One region of the Rheinheimera marina genome, then DNA from elsewhere that is predicted to be linked to it. Evidence: predicted binding sites of a transcription regulator. Region 1 holds the regulator's gene; each other region holds the start of a gene.
What was found. The regulator sigma-54, encoded in region 1, starts transcription at its own class of promoters, with help from an activator protein. The targets are predictions, from matches to a motif close to TGGCANGNTNCNTGCTT.
Positions count from the first base shown of each region.

Region 2: the regulator sigma-54 is predicted to act here: its motif matches at 1,276-1,292, upstream of ACFO3I_RS11420 (TorF family putative porin).
Region 3: the regulator sigma-54 is predicted to act here: its motif matches at 1,392-1,408, upstream of ACFO3I_RS04800 (nitrate- and nitrite sensing domain-containing protein).
Region 4: the regulator sigma-54 is predicted to act here: its motif matches at 1,161-1,177, upstream of glnK (P-II family nitrogen regulator).

Region 1 is NZ_JBHSGB010000010.1:31,483-33,688, reverse strand. It holds gene lptB (LPS export ABC transporter ATP-binding protein) at 1-233, shown strand, start outside; gene ACFO3I_RS09795 (RNA polymerase factor sigma-54) at 280-1,764, shown strand; gene hpf (ribosome hibernation promoting factor) at 1,790-2,077, shown strand; gene ptsN (PTS IIA-like nitrogen regulatory protein PtsN) at 2,088-2,206, shown strand, end outside.
Region 2 is NZ_JBHSGB010000010.1:386,218-388,423, reverse strand. It holds gene ACFO3I_RS11430 (phosphoglycolate phosphatase) at 1-469, opposite strand, end outside; gene rpe (ribulose-phosphate 3-epimerase) at 466-1,146, opposite strand; gene ACFO3I_RS11420 (TorF family putative porin) at 1,383-2,132, shown strand.
Region 3 is NZ_JBHSGB010000005.1:148,554-150,759, reverse strand. It holds gene ACFO3I_RS04800 (nitrate- and nitrite sensing domain-containing protein) at 99-1,358, opposite strand; gene ACFO3I_RS04795 (formate/nitrite transporter family protein) at 1,754-2,206, shown strand, end outside.
Region 4 is NZ_JBHSGB010000012.1:95,454-97,659, reverse strand. It holds gene acnB (bifunctional aconitate hydratase 2/2-methylisocitrate dehydratase) at 1-572, shown strand, start outside; gene ACFO3I_RS13745 (YacL family protein) at 651-1,061, shown strand; gene glnK (P-II family nitrogen regulator) at 1,220-1,558, shown strand; gene ACFO3I_RS13735 (ammonium transporter) at 1,569-2,206, shown strand, end outside.

The sequences.
Region 1 (2,206 bases):
TTGCTGGCGTTGATCCCATTTCAGTGTTAGATATAAAAAAAATCATCCAACATTTATGCCAACGTGGCATAGGAGTCCTGATCACCGACCATAACGTACGCGAAACCCTGGATGTGTGTGAGCTGGCCTATATCGTCAGCCACGGCGAACTGATTGCCGCCGGAACTCCGCAGGAAGTGCTGGCAAACCAGCAGGTACGGGATGTGTATTTAGGTGAACAATTCAGGCTGTAAGTAACAGATATCCGTTAATGGATTGCCCGGAGCAGATCGGAAGTACATGAAACCTTCTTTGCAACTTCGCATTGGCCAGCAACTTACGATGACGCCACAGCTGCAGCAGGCGATAAAACTGCTGCAGCTGTCCAGTATCGAATTGCAGCAGGAAATTCAGGAAGCGCTGGATGCGAACCCCCTGCTAGAGTCCGATGACGAATTTGAACAGTACCAGCCCCCAGCCAAAGATAATAACGGCGATGAATTTAATCAGGGCGCAGAATCATCTCAGACTGATGACAGTTTTGAGCCTGAAGTGCCAGACAGCAGTGAGGCCATGACCGAACAGAACATCGCTGAAGACCTACCGCTGGACAGCCACTGGGATGATTTAGTCAGTGCAGCGCCTGTCGCCAATAACAACTTCAATGGCGACGAAGACACGGTGTATCAGGGCGAAACCTCAGAGACCCTGCAGGATTATCTGCGTTGGCAAATGCAGTTGACGCCGTTTTCAGAAACTGATCGCACCATCGCCGAAATCATTATCGAAGCCATCGACGACAACGGCTTGCTAACCATTGATGTCGACGAGATCCTCGAAGCATTGGGCCAACCCGATGTCGAAGCTGACGAAGTTGAAGCCGTAATCAAGCGTATCCAGCTGTTTGACCCGGTCGGAGTGGGAGCCCGCAGTATTCAGGAGTGTTTGCTGGTGCAACTGCGCCAATTTGATCCGAATACGCCTTATCTGAAAGAAACCCAACAAATTATTCGGGATTACACCGACTTTTTAGCCAACCGTGATTTCCGTTCTTTGATGCGCGTGACTAAACTCAAAGAAGAGGAATTAAAAGAAGTGATGCGGCTGATCCACAGCCTGAACCCACGACCTGGGGCAGATGTGATCAGGCAAGAGCAAAGCTACATAGTTCCTGATGTGTCAGTCGCAAAAATCAAAGGACGCTGGGTGGTTGAACTAAATCCGGATGCAATGCCGAAAATTCGTATCAATGAGCAGTATGCGGCCATGTCACGGCAGGCGCGTAATGCATCGGATGGGCAGTTCATCCGTTCCCACCTGCAGGAAGCAAAGTGGTTTTTAAAAAGCCTGGAGAGTCGCAACGAAACCTTACTCAAAGTCGCCAACTGCATTGTTCAGCAGCAACAGGCTTTTTTTGAGCATGGCGAAGAAGCGATGAAACCCATGGTACTCAATGACGTTGCTGAAATGGTGAGCATGCATGAATCCACCATTTCACGGGTCACGACTCAAAAGTACATGCACACACCTCGAGGAATATTTGAACTTAAGTTCTTTTTCTCCAGTCATGTAAGTACAGAGAGCGGCGGTGAATGTTCATCCACCGCTATCCGCGCCTTTATTAAGAAATTGGTGGCGGCGGAAAATCCGGCCAAGCCGTTAAGTGACAGCCGGATGGCAGAAATCCTGTCTGAACAGGGCATCAACGTAGCGCGGCGTACTATCGCCAAGTACCGTGAAGCCATGTTTATTCCACCGTCTAATCAGCGCAAGAGCTTGATTTAAAAGCTCGCATAAGAAGGAAGAGTCTATGCAAATCAACTTAACTGGTCGTCATGTTGAAATCACTGAAGCATTAAGAGAGTACGTTGGCAGCAAATTTTCCAAGCTTGAAAGGCATTTTGATCATATTAACAATGTACATGTCGTGCTGAACGTGGAAAAATTAAAGCAGATTGCAGAGGCTAAATTACACCTCAATGGTGGTGAAGTGTTTGCGGTGTCGGAAGACGAAAATATGTACGCGGCGATTGACCAGCTTATCGATAAACTGGATCGCCAAGTGATTAAACATAAAGAGAAAATTTCTCGTCATTGATCCTAAACTTATGAACCTTAGCTCAATGTTATCGGAGGACTGCACTAAGAGTGCGGTCCTTTTTAACAGTAAAAAACGAATTTTGGAATACATTGCCGAACTGGCGCATCAGCATCTGCCTCAGATCCC
Region 2 (2,206 bases), 350 kb from region 1:
GTTTCAGCAGCATATCCGGCGCAGGTTTGGCTTTGGCCACCTCATCGGCGCAGACCAGTTGAGAAAAATAAGGTGCGATGCCAAGGCTTTCTAATAAAGGCAAGCTGAACTGACGGGGTTTGTTGGTGGTAACCGCCAGCCGGTAGCTCTGACTCAGTTCCGACAGCACTTCTTTGACTCCCGGAAACAACACTGTGTGCTGACCATTGGTCTGATGGTAGTGCTCAATAAAGTAGCCCTTCGCCTGCTCCAGCAACTGAAGATCTACAGAGCACGGTTGCATCTCGCCAGTTAAAGCTCGTTTGAGCAGCATCAGCATGCCGTTCCCCAACCAATGCTGCACTTGCTCCAGCCCGACCGGCGCCAGACCGAGTTGGGCCAAGGTCTGGTTTAATGCAGGCAAAATATCCGGCGCACTGTCGACCAGGGTGCCATCCAAATCAAAAGCTATACAACGAAGCGCCGTCACGACAATGACACCTTAGCCAGCTCAGCCCGCATTTGTGCGATGACCGCCTGGTAGTCGGGCTGACCAAAAATGGCCGAGCCCGCCACAAAGGTATCAGCCCCAGCCGCGGCTATTTCAGCGATATTGTCAACTTTGACCCCGCCATCCACTTCCAGCCGGATAGCCAGGCCGGACTGATCAATCAGGGCTCTGACTTGTTCCAGCTTCTTTAAAGTCGACGGAATAAATGACTGGCCACCAAAGCCCGGATTCACCGACATCAACAACACCATGTCTACTTTGTCCAACACATAATCCAGATAACTTAAAGGCGTGGCTGGGTTAAATACCAGCCCCGCCTGACAGCCGTGCTGGCGGATCAACTGCAAGGTCCGATCTATATGCTGAGAAGCCTCAGGATGGAAGCTAATCATCGATGCTCCGGCTTCGGCAAAAGCAGGCACCAGACTGTCAACATTCTCCACCATCAGATGCACATCCACTGGTGCCTGAATGCCGTACTGACGCAACGCCTGGCATACCATCGGGCCAAAAGTCAGGTTCGGCACATAGTGATTGTCCATTACATCAAAATGCACTACATCAGCGCCAGCGGCCAACACCGCGGATACATCCTGACCCAGGCGCGCAAAATCGGCAGATAAAATAGAGGGTGCTATCCAGAAAGGCTGACGCATCTGATTTCCATACTAAAAGAATGAACTGGCCGAGACTTTACTGAATTTGCAGAAAAAAATCACCTGATTGCCCTGCCCCATTTCTGCACAAAAAAAAGCGACAACGCACCAAAATTGGACATTATTTCATCGCACAATTAATACATTCATGTCATCTAAATGATTTATAAAGGTTTTTAGCTATGGCACAAAAATGGAATAGCTTGATCGGGAACTATCAGATAAGGGCATATAAAATGACAAAAACATCCAGTATGGGAAAACACGCAACAAGTCGTTGGTTGAAACTGAGTTTACTAGCCACTGCATTAACCGCCAGCCTGACTGCACATGCAGCCACCATTAGCGGTAACGTGGCTTTTACAAACGATTATTTATTCCGCGGTATCTCGCAAACCAACGAAGGCCCGGCTATTCAGGGCGGTTTTACTCTGGCTGGCGAGTCAGGTTTCTACCTGTCGACCTGGGGTTCCAATATCAAGTTTGGCGAAGGCAGTATGGAGCTCGATGTACTGGTTGGCTGGACTGGCGCATTAAACGACGAATGGAATATTGACGTCGGGGTCATGGAATACATGTACCCGGAAGGTGACAACGGCGAAACTGAGTTTAACTTCTACGAAGGTTATGCCAAGTTCTTCTATGACAAATGGACTTTAGGTCTGGCTTACTCACCGGATTATTTTGGTGCTGGTGTTGAAGACTATTACTACCTGTCTGCGGACTACAAATATCCATTAGTGGAAAGCATGGCGCTGGATCTACATTTCGGTTACAACTCTTTTGAAGATGCTGGCGAGTTTGAAACTTTCCTGGCCGCAGGCCCCACCACAGATGACTCCTATATTGACTGGAGTGTTGGCGTCAGCGGTGAAATTTTGGGTACAGGTGTTGCGCTGAAATATGCGGACACCAGTGTAGATGATTCAGCCGAATGCTACCTGTGTGACAGCCGTATTGTGCTGACCATCAGTAAAAGCTTTTAATCGTCCTCCGAAGCTGGCCTGCCTACAGGTCAGCTTCGCTGTGTTGCCTTTTCTTTCTGCACTGCGCATAAGTT
Region 3 (2,206 bases), on a different contig from region 1:
GCGCTTTCCCAGTGAATCACCGTTAAACTAATTTCCATTATGTTAAATTAGATGCTGCAGTTTTATCGGCAACACCCAAATACCAGCCCTACTGCGTATTAGTTTGTTTGCAGCAATTGCCTGGCGATATCTGTCATTGTGCAGTTTTGGCTCATCGCTTGCTGTTGCAGTAATTTGTGTGCGGCGGGTTCTGTGATGTTCTGGTGCTGCATCAACCACATCTTTGCGCGTTGTTGGACGCGGTGTTCTTCTGCTTTGGTTTTCACCTGGGCAAGCTCAGCCTGAATTCTGTTGATATGGGACGCTTGCTCGTTGAGTAGCTGATATAAGAATGAAAAGCCGGCTGGCTCTAGCCTGTGCTGTTCAATGGATGCATCGCCATACAAGCCTGGCATTGCCGGGTCAAACAACACACTGTGGATCAGCGTTTTGTCATGCTGTGTTGGCAGGTTTAATTTGTGCTGATACTGGTCAAGCTGCTGTTTTGCTTCGATAAGTTTGCTTGCTGCCTGCCGCTGTAATTGCCCGGTAATTTCGTTTTGCAACAGCTGCATTTGGTCCATACGTTCGGTGGCCAGTTGATACCAAATATCTGCAATTGCCGGCACAGTGCAATTCTGGTCGGTAAATTGTTGCAGCATTAAACGCAGCTGCGTCAGGTCTTTACTGCCTTGGCTGCCTTCCTGAGCGTGCCACTGCTGTGCTAATTCAGCGGTGGCTGACTGCAGCAGTTGCTCGGTGGTCTGGCGCTGCGCTGTGTCCAGCTCACTTAGCCGTTCCCGTAAATCTGCGCTGAAATCGCCTTTGGCAAAGCCAATGCTGCCCCAGGCTCGTTCTTGTCCGGCCAGTTCTTTTAACCGCATTAAATGCTGCAGAACCACCAATAATCGGCAAATCTCAGCATCGCTGGCAATATCTGCCGCTTCAGATACCACAGTCTGCCAGCTGTGGATTAAGCGGCTGAACGCTTGGGTGGAAGCCAAAGTACTTATTTTTTGCAGGCTGATTTGCTCGCGAAGCGCTGCCAAATCATCCATCGCCAGTAGTGCCATCGAAACTGAACTAAGCAACCTGCTGCTATTGCGGGCATCGGATTTATGCAGGTAATGTTGCTGTAGCCTTTGCCTGAGGCTCTGCTCCTGCAGCGTGACAGCGACCAACTGGGCTTGCCGCTCCTTGCCGAACAATGCTGAACCTGAAGCCAGATACAGATTACTCATCCCCCGTTCGCGTTGTAGCTGATGCACCAGTTCACTGACCAGACTCACCAGCTCGCAATTGGCACCGAGCTGTTGCAAAACCTTTATTTCCGCCTGTTTTGCAGCCAGCAAAAACTGAAAAGTGTCCGAATTAATCATGCGGCCCTGCCCTAAATGCCCTTATTGGACGCGAAGCAATGGCCGTTCCAGTTTTTTCAGCTGGCAAGCAGGCCGCATTATTATTGAGTAAACGTCGAATAAGCGTTTGTTGAATGCATTGCAGCGGTCAATTCTGGTGCAATTCTGCACAGAACTGGCTCAAACCCAGTGAATACAGATCCAGTTATTGGGTGTGCAATTGGTTAATACATAAATAAAACAGTGGCTTATTTATTGTGGCCTTATTTTTGCTGCCCGTTCTCTGACTATTCAGAGGTCACTACAGAATTGGCTACAGGACAAAGGCGTCCGAGATTTGCTGGCAACGGCAAGTCCGGACGTTTTTTTTTGCCTGATTGCCAGACAACCCGAGATGCAACAAAGAGGAACAGAACATGGCGTACTTAATACCAACCGAGTTTGTCACCAAAATGGTCGACTCCGGAGAAAGTAAAATCTATATGTCGACACGGGATACCTTGATCCGTGCTTATATGGCCGGCGCTATTCTAGCCCTGGCAGCCGTGTTTGCTGTGACAGTTGCCGTGCAAACCGGCTCCTTCTTATTGGGTTCAGTACTCTTTCCTGTTGGTTTTATTATGTTGTACCTGATGGGCTTTGATTTGCTGACAGGGGTTTTTGTGTTAACTCCCCTCGCCTTACTGGACCGCCGTCCTGGAGTGACAGTGCAAGGTGTACTCAGAAACTGGGGTCTGGTGTTCTGCGGTAATTTTGCCGGAGCGCTGACAGTCGCATCCATGATGGCCTTTGTGCTTACGATGGGGTTTCATACCGAAGCCGGGCCCGTTGGCGAGAAGCTGGCCGGTGTGGGTGAAGCACGTACTTTA
Region 4 (2,206 bases), on a different contig from region 1:
ACGTGAAAGAACCAATTTTGTGTGCGCCGAACGATCCGGATGATGCCCGTCTGCTGTCTTCTGTGGCTGGTGACAAGATTGACGAAGTCTTTATCGGTTCGTGTATGACTAACATCGGTCACTTCCGCGCTGCCGGTAAACTGCTGGATAAATTCAAAGGTCAAATCCCAACCCGTCTGTGGATTGCTCCGCCAACCAAGATGGATAAAGACCAACTGACCGAAGAAGGTTACTACGGTATTTACGGCCGTGTCGGTGCCCGTATCGAGATCCCGGGTTGTTCGCTGTGTATGGGTAACCAGGCGCGAGTTGGCGACAACACCACTGTGGTTTCGACCTCAACTCGTAACTTCCCGAACCGTTTAGGTCAGGGGGCAAATGTGTACCTGGCATCGGCTGAACTGGCGGCAGTGGCTTCGGTTACGGGTCGTCTGCCTTCAGTGGAGGAGTACCTGGAATTCGCCAAGCAAATCGAAACGACGGCTGCGGATACCTACCGTTACCTGAACTTCCATCAGATGAGTCAGTACACCAGCAAAGCGAAAGATGTCATCATCCAGCAAGCTGTGTAACTAGCCTTTTGAGTAAACAAAGCCCGCTTCGGCGGGCTTTGCTATTTTTGATTGTAGAGAACCTGGGTAGAGCTCTGGATGGAATACGATTTTCTTGCCTTGGATGAGGTGGAAGTTGAGCAGCAGTTTGCTCAGTTTGACCGGCGTTACAACAGCCAGTCCCGGCGTTACGTGCTGCGGCTGGGCAATGAGCATTTAGCCTTGCAGCAGTTTCTGCTGGATGAGTTTGCTCAGCGAGCCGCAGCCTATCAGCCTCTTGTAGCCGCATTGGCGCAGCTAGGGCCTTATGATGACTACCACTGGCAGGGCAGGGAATACAGTCTGCTGGTCGAACGCAAAGAGGTGCAAGTTCGCCACCATAGCCTGGGATTGGACATAGGATTGGAAGAGCCCGAACTGGCGGAAGATCAGTCTCAGCTATTTTGCGAATGCGGCCTGGAAGATTTGTTGCATTTGCTGCAGGAATGGCAGCAATTTTTGCCCGCTTAACGCACCTTGCTTGTGAAGAAATGCACCGATTAGGTGCATTTTTTTTGTACAAAATTTTTATTCTTTCGTATGTGTATGTTTTTTAACACATTTAAATATTGGCACAGCACTTTCTTGTACTGGAAGCAATGCAACAAGACACTCTAAGGATAATAACCATGAAACTCGTAACTGCCATCATCAAGCCATTCAAGCTTGACGATGTCCGTGAAGCCATAGCGGATATCGGCATTGAAGGTTTGACTGTGACTGAAGTGAAAGGATTTGGCCGGCAAAAAGGCCATACCGAGCTGTATCGCGGTGCTGAATACCAGGTTGATTTTCTGCCAAAAGTAAAACTGGAAATTGCAACGCTGGACGAAAATGTAGAGCGACTGCTGGAAGTGATCCAGAAAGCAGCACATACGGGTCGGATCGGTGACGGTAAAATTTTCGTCTACGACCTGGAGCAGGTAGTGCGGATCCGCACTGGTGAAATGGACTCAGAAGCCATCTAAGGGGATTGTAATGCAAGAACAAATTTTTCACTTACAGTATGCAATGGACACCTTTTACTTTCTGGTATGTGGTGCTCTGGTGATGTGGATGGCGGCCGGCTTCTCTATGCTGGAAGCTGGTCTGGTACGCGCAAAAAATACAACAGAAATTCTGACGAAAAACATCGTGCTGTATTCTGTCGCTTGTACCATGTATCTGGTTTGTGGTTACCAGCTGATGTATGAAGGTGGTTTCTTTTTAAGTGGTGTAGGTTCAGTGGATGTTGCTGCGACACTGGCTGAGTTTGCTGCCCGTGAAGATGGTTTTGAAGGTGGTGCTATCTACTCTAAAGCGTCTGACTTCTTCTTCCAGGTGGTGTTTGTTGCAACTGCGATGTCTATCGTGTCAGGTGCAGTGGCTGAACGCATGAAGCTGTGGGCATTCCTGGCTTTTGCTGTTGTGATGACAGGTGTGATTTATCCAATGGAAGGTGCCTGGACTTGGGGCGGTCAGTCTGTATTCGGTCTGTACTCGCTGGGTGATTTAGGTTTCTCTGATTTCGCTGGCTCAGGCATTGTGCACTTGGCTGGTGCTGCAGCTGCGTTAGCTGGTGTCCTGTTACTGGGTGCCCGTAAAGGTAAGTATGGCAAAGACGGCAAAGCGCACGC